Linked DNA regions of Cupriavidus taiwanensis LMG 19424. The protein of the gene in region 1 purifies or fractionates together with the protein of each later gene. This does not show direct contact. Links are inferred from orthologs where the notes say so. Each region holds a gene or a part of one and is shown on either strand. Other genes may lie near its edges.

The links.
Region 2: the proteins of RALTA_RS13565 (region 1) and RALTA_RS05665 purify together in Escherichia coli (affinity purification with mass spectrometry, with the first as the bait; 2 studies listed by BioGRID). This does not show direct contact. The link is inferred for Cupriavidus taiwanensis LMG 19424 from one-to-one orthologs.

Annotation. Positions count from the first base shown.
Region 1 is NC_010528.1:2,950,645-2,953,865, reverse strand. Bases 1-2,907 are described here. They hold RALTA_RS13565 (DsbC family protein), read left to right. Parts: upstream 1-1,028; coding sequence 1,029-1,787; downstream 1,788-2,907. Other genes in these bases: acuI (acrylyl-CoA reductase (NADPH)), read left to right, coding at 1,900-2,907; RALTA_RS13570 (UbiH/UbiF family hydroxylase), read left to right, coding at 1-974. Also shown: RALTA_RS13555 (M61 family metallopeptidase), read left to right, coding at 2,992-3,221. UniProt on the Escherichia coli protein: Acts as a disulfide isomerase, interacting with incorrectly folded proteins to correct non-native disulfide bonds.
Region 2 is NC_010528.1:1,216,161-1,219,197, reverse strand. What follows is about bases 1-2,723. They hold RALTA_RS05665 (FKBP-type peptidyl-prolyl cis-trans isomerase), read right to left. Parts: upstream 1,765-2,723; coding sequence 1,237-1,764; downstream 1-1,236. Other genes in these bases: RALTA_RS05660 (cupin domain-containing protein), read left to right, coding at 1,776-2,723; RALTA_RS05670 (hypothetical protein), read left to right, coding at 132-1,172; mutS (DNA mismatch repair protein MutS), read left to right, coding at 1-135. Also shown: more of RALTA_RS05660, read left to right, coding at 2,724-2,981. UniProt on the Escherichia coli protein: Folding helper with both chaperone and peptidyl-prolyl cis-trans isomerase (PPIase) activities. Chaperone activity prevents aggregation of unfolded or partially folded proteins and promotes their correct folding.

The DNA.
Region 1 (3,221 bases):
CCGAGACCTCGCCCAGCTTCGATGGCGACCTGCATTTTTCCGCGTATGCCGCGGCGGTGCCGCAGCTGGCGTGGATCATCGAGTCGCGCCTGGTCGAGCGCGCGCTCGACCAGGCGCTGGGCTTCCAGCACCAGGTGACGTGGCACGACGGCACCGCCGGCGTGTGCGAGCGCGACCCCGACGGCATCACACTGACGCTGGACAACGGCAGCAAGGTGCGCACCGCGCTGGCGATCGGCGCCGACGGCGCGCGCTCGTGGCTGCGCCAGCAATGCCATATCGGCGTCAGCACGCGCAAGTACCGCCAGCTTGGCGTGGTGGCCAACTTTGCCTGCGAGCGGCCGCACCATGAAACCGCATGGCAGTGGTTCCTGGGCGCGCCGGAAAAGCTGATGGCCGACGAGGAACCCGCCAACGGCGAAGTGCTGGCCATGCTGCCGCTGCCGGACAACCACGTGTCGATGGTCTGGTCCGCCGACGAGGCCCACGCGCGCGAGCTGCTGGCACTATCGCCCGAGGCGCTGGCCGCCACCGTGATGCAGGGCGCCAGCGGCGCGGTCGGCGCCCGCTTCGGCGCGCTGCGCTGCGTGACCCCGGCGCAGGGCTTCCCGCTGGTGCTGCAGCGTGCCGACCAGTTCGTGCAGCCGCACGTGGCGCTGGTGGGCGACGCCGCCCACGTGGTGCATCCGCTGGCCGGCCAGGGCATGAACCTGGGCCTGCGCGACGTCGCGGAACTCGGCCGCGTGATGGCCGACAAAGAACCTTTCCGCAGCGAGGGCGACCTGCGCCTGCTGCGCCGCTATGAGCGCGCGCGCGCCACCGACCTGTTGTCGCTGACCGCCGCCACCGACGGGCTGCACCGGCTGTTCTCGCTGCCAGGCAGCGTGGCGCGGGTAGTCCGCAATACCGGCATGCGCGCGGTCGGCGGACAGTCCCTGCTCAAGCGCTTGCTGATCGGGCGCGCGCTCGGCTAGGTCCGCACGCACTGTCCGGCCCGTACGCCCCCTTACCGAATTCCTGGAGTCCACATGTTCCCATCCCTGCGCCGCCGTCCCGCCGTCTACGCCACCATCACCGCCATCGCCGGCGGACTGGCCGCGGCCGGCTTCGCGCTGCACGCCATGGCGGCGGGCGAGCCCGGCACCGACCGCATCAAGGAATCCCTGCAGAAGATGCTGGGCGGCCGCGCCGAAGTGAAGAGCGTCGGCAAGACTCCGGTGCCGGGCCTGTTCGAAGCCAATATCGGCGGCCAGGTGGTGTACACCGATGCCACCGGGCGCTACATCCTGAACGGCGAGATGATCGATACCCGCACCGGCACCAACCTGACCGAGGAGCGGCTGGCCGAGATCAACCGCATCAAGTGGTCGGACCTGCCGCTGGCGCGCGCGATCAAGTGGAGCAAGGGCGATGGCAGCCGCCAGATCGCGGTGTTCTCCGACCCCAACTGCGGCTACTGTAAGCGCATCGAACAAACCTTCCAGCAGATGGACAACATCACGGTGTACACCTTCCTGTACCCGGTGCTGTCGCCGGATTCGGAGACCAAGTCGAAACAGGTCTGGTGCGCGGCCGACCGCACCAAGGCCTGGCGCGACTGGATGCTCAAGCAGGTGGCGCTGACCGGCAACGGCAGCTGCAAGACGCCGCTGGAAGAGAACCTGGCGCTGGGCCACAGCATGAACGTGACCGGCACCCCCGCGGTGTTCTTCACCGACGGCACCCGCATCCCCGGCGCGGCGGACGTCGCCACGCTGGAACGCAAGCTCGCCAGCATCAAGAAATAAGCGTGCGCCGGACCTGTCCCGGCTCGAGCGACGGCCGGACCTGTCCGGCCGTTGTGCTTTCTGGCTTTCCCATCATCGCATGCGATCGCCGCCAGGCGACCAAGGAGACACCATGACTTTCCAGGCAGTGCTGTTGACCCAGGCCCCCGACGGGGCTACCCAGGCCAATCTCGCCACGCTCGACGATGCGCAGTTGCCCGCCGATGGCGACGTGCTGGTTGCCGTCGATTACTCCACCATCAACTTCAAGGATGGCCTCGCCATCACGGGGCGCTCGCCGGTGGTGCGCAAGTGGCCGATGGTGGCGGGCATCGACGGTGCCGGCACGGTGCTGGAGTCCGCGCATCCGCGCTGGAAGGCCGGCGACAAGGTGGTGCTGAACGGCTACGGCGTGGGCGAGACCCACTGGGGCTGCCTGGCGCAGCGCGCGCGCCTGAAGGGCGACTGGCTGGTGCCGCTGCCAGCCGCCTTCACCACGCGCCAGGCCATGGCGATCGGCACCGCGGGTTATACCGCGATGCTGTCGGTGCTGGCGCTGGAGCGCGGCGGCGTCAACGGTCCGGTGCGCCCCGGCGACGGCGAGGTGCTGGTAACCGGGGCCTCGGGCGGCGTGGGTTCGGTGGCGATCGCGCTGCTGAGCAAGCTGGGCTACAAGGTGGTGGCTTCGACCGGCAAGACGCGCGAGGCGGATTTCCTGAAGGCGCTCGGCGCCGACGACGTGATCGACCGCGCCGAGCTGGGCGTGCCCGGCAAGCCGCTGCAAAAAGAACGCTGGGCCGCGGTCATCGATTCGGTCGGCTCGCACACGCTGGTCAACGCTTGCGCGCAGCTGCGCTATGGCGGCGTGGTGACGGCGTGCGGGCTGGCGCAGGGGCTGGATTTCCCCGGCTCGGTCGCGCCCTTCATCCTGCGCGGCATCACGCTGCACGGCATCGACAGCGTGATGGCGGCAATGCCGCTGCGCGAACAGGCCTGGCAGCGCCTGGCCAGCGACCTTGAGCTGGACCGGCTCAACGCGCTGACGCGCGAGATCGGCCTCGGCGAAGCCATCGACGCCGGCCGCAAGATCATGGAAGGCGCCATGCGCGGGCGCGTGGTGGTGGATGTGAATCGCGGCTGAGCAGCACCGGGCCGTCTCGCCGCGCCTTCCTCGCGCGTTCCCCGCGTCGGCGCTGCATGCAGCGCCGACGTTACAATCCTGCCCATGACGCCGATCCGCTACGCCATCGCCCCGCTTCAGCCTGAAGCGCACCTGTTTGCCGTTACCGTCACCGTAAGCGAGCCCGATCCGGCCGGGCAGTGTTTCTCGCTGCCGGCGTGGATTCCCGGCAGCTACATGATCCGGGACTTCGCGCGCAATATCGTGCGCATCCGCGCCGATGCGGGCGGGCGCGAGATCGCGCTGGCCAAGCTCGACAAGCAGCGCTGGCAGGC
Region 2 (3,037 bases), 1.7 Mb from region 1 along the record:
GTGCTGGCGCCGGAGCAGGCCGCCGTGATCGATGCGCTGGCCGACCTGGACCCGGACACCCTGACGCCGCGCGCGGCACTGGACGCGCTGTACCGGCTCAAGGCGCTCGCGGGCGAGGCGGTCGACACGGCATGAACGCGCTGCGACGCGCCCTGCCGACCCTGCTGCTGCCGTGGCTGTGCTTGATCGCCATGGCGACGGCCGCGCCGCACGCGCTGGCGGCGCGGCCGCCGGCCAAGCCCCAGGTGGTGCGCATCGCGCTGATCGCCGACCTGCCGCAATGGCCCGCCGCGGAGGCCAATATGGCGACGCTGCTCGAGCACTTCGCCGAGCGCAAGCTGAACCTGGTCATCCATGCCGGCGGCATCAAGGGCGATACGGAATCGTGCAGCGACGCCGTGCTCGGCAGCCGCCAGCAGTTGCTGAACCAGTCGCCGCTGCCGCTGATCTATGTGCCGGGCGAAACTGACTGGTCCGAATGCCGGCTGCCGGTCAACGGCAGCTTCGACCCGGTCGAGCGGCTGAACCGCCTGCGCGAACTGTTCTTTCCGGAAGACGCCACGCTCGGCCGGCAATCGCGGCCGCTGGTGCGGCAATCGGACCAGGCGCTGTTTCGCAGCTTCCGCGAGAACATGCGCATCAGCGTCGGCGATGTGCTCATCGTCGGCCTGAACGTGCCGGGCGACAATAACCACTACCGCGATGAAGGCGGCCGCAACAGCGAATTCGAGGACCGGCGCGAAGCCAACCGGCAGTGGCTGGCCCGGGCGTTCTCGGTGGCGCGCCAGCGCGACCTCAACGGCATCGTCGTGGTGGCGCACGCCGATCCGCATTTTGCCAACGGCTGGGAAAAGCGGGGACGGCCCACGCTGCTGGACGGCTTCATGCGCCATCGCACGCGCGATGGCTACCTGGAATTCAAGCGCCAGCTGCGCGACCTGAGCGCGCGCTTCAACGGCCAGGTGTTGCTGGTGCATGCGGCCGGCGGCGGCCCCGACAGCGGCTTCGGCATCGACAAGCCGCTGCGCGACGCGGCCGGCAAGGTGATGCAGAACTTCACGCGCGTATCGCTGCCGAGCAGCACGGTCTCGCAATGGGCCGAGCTGGTGATCACCCCCGCCGTGGCATCGCCGTTCGCGGTCGTACTGAAGGACGCCCCGGCACCGCAGTGACGCGCGCCAAAGCAAAGAAGCCGGCAACGGCCGGCTTCTTCAGGGGCGATACGCAGGCGGGCGCTCAGTGCAGCGTGCGGGGGGTATCGTCGTCCTCGTCTTCGTCCACCACCTCGACGCCCGAGGCGCCGTGGGCGTGGCCATGCTCGACTTCCTCGGCGGTGGCTTCGCGCACTTCCGAAACCTTCAGCCAGAAGCGCAGCGCCATGCCGGCCAGCGGATGATTGCCGTCGAGCACGACCTTGTCCTCGGCCACGTCGGTCACGGTGTAGATGACGGAGTCTTCTTCGTCGCCGTCCTCGGGCATGCCCTCGAACTGCATGCCGACTTCGAGCGGCTCGGGGAAGCGGTTGCGCGGCTCCACCTTCACCAGGTCGGCATCGTAGTCGCCGAACGCGTCTTCCGGCTCCAGCTGCAGCTGGGTCTCGAAGCCGGTGTCATGGCCGTCGAGCGCTTCCTCGATCTTGGGGAACGTGCCATCATACCCGCCGTGCAAATAGACCATGGCTTCATCTGACTCCTCGATCAGATTGCCTTGCGCGTCCGATAGCTTGTACATCACGGACACCACCGTGTTCTTAGCGATTTTCAATTCTTGACTCCATGAACGATTCCGCATTATACGCGCAGGCCCTGCCCCCTGGCCCCGTCGATCCAGACACTCCGCTCGACCTGCTTGGTGGCATGACGCCTGCTGCATTCATGCGGGATGTCTGGCATCGCAAGCCCTTGCTCATTCGACAGGCGGTGCCGGGAATTGTGCCGCCGGTGTCGCGCGATGCGCTTTTCGATCTCGCCGATCGCGACGACGTCGAATCGCGCCTGGTGACGCACTTCCGCAACCGCTGGAAGCTCGCGCACGGTCCATTTGCGCGCGAAAACCTGCCCGGCGTCAAGACCCGCCAGTGGACCCTGCTGGTACAGGGCGTCAACCTGCACGATGCCGCCGCGGCGGAACTGATGGGCCGCTTCCGCTTCGTGCCCGACGCCCGCCTCGACGACGTGATGATCAGCTACGCCACCGACGGCGGCGGCGTGGGGCCGCACTTCGACTCCTATGACGTGTTCCTGCTGCAAGTCTCGGGCCGGCGCCGCTGGCGCATTTCGTCACAGACCAGCCTTGAGCTGATTCCCGACATGCCGCTGAAGATTCTTGCCGACTTCAGCGCGGAACAGGAATGGGTGCTGGAGCCGGGCGACATGCTGTACCTGCCGCCGCAATATGCGCACGATGGTATTGCCGAAGGCGAATGCATGACCTGCTCGATCGGTTTCCGCGCGCCCGCTTATCGCGAATTGGCCGGGCACTTCCTGGCGTGGTTGTCGGAAACGGTGGAAGACAACGAAGACCTCGGCGGCCGTTATGCCGATGCCGGCGAGCGCGCCGCGACGCGTCCCGCGCAATTGCCGGCCGGCATGGCCAAGGCGGTGGCGGAACGGCTCAAGGCACTGCAATGGAACAGCCAGATGGTGTCGGAGTTTCTGGGCACGCATCTGTCCGAGCCCAAGCCTGGCGTTGAATTTGCAGAGATCGCTGACATGCCGTTGCGCCGTTATGCGACACTGGCGTCCCGGCATGGGGTGGTACTGGCCCCGGCTTCGATTGCGCTTTACGACCGGGCCAATTTCTTCCTGAATGGAGAAGCCTACGAGCCGCCGGCCGAATTGATGCCGTGGCTGAAGAAGTTGGCCGATAATCGGCAGCTCAGTGCCCAGGAAGTCGAGACCTGTGCCGATCTGCCCGATCTGATGGAAACATTCCATCACTGGACCCTGGAGGGATGGTTGCAATTGGGGCCGCGGCTGTAATAATGCGTAACATTGCGAATCAGCAAATTTCGGCGCTACACAAGCCGGGAAAACGC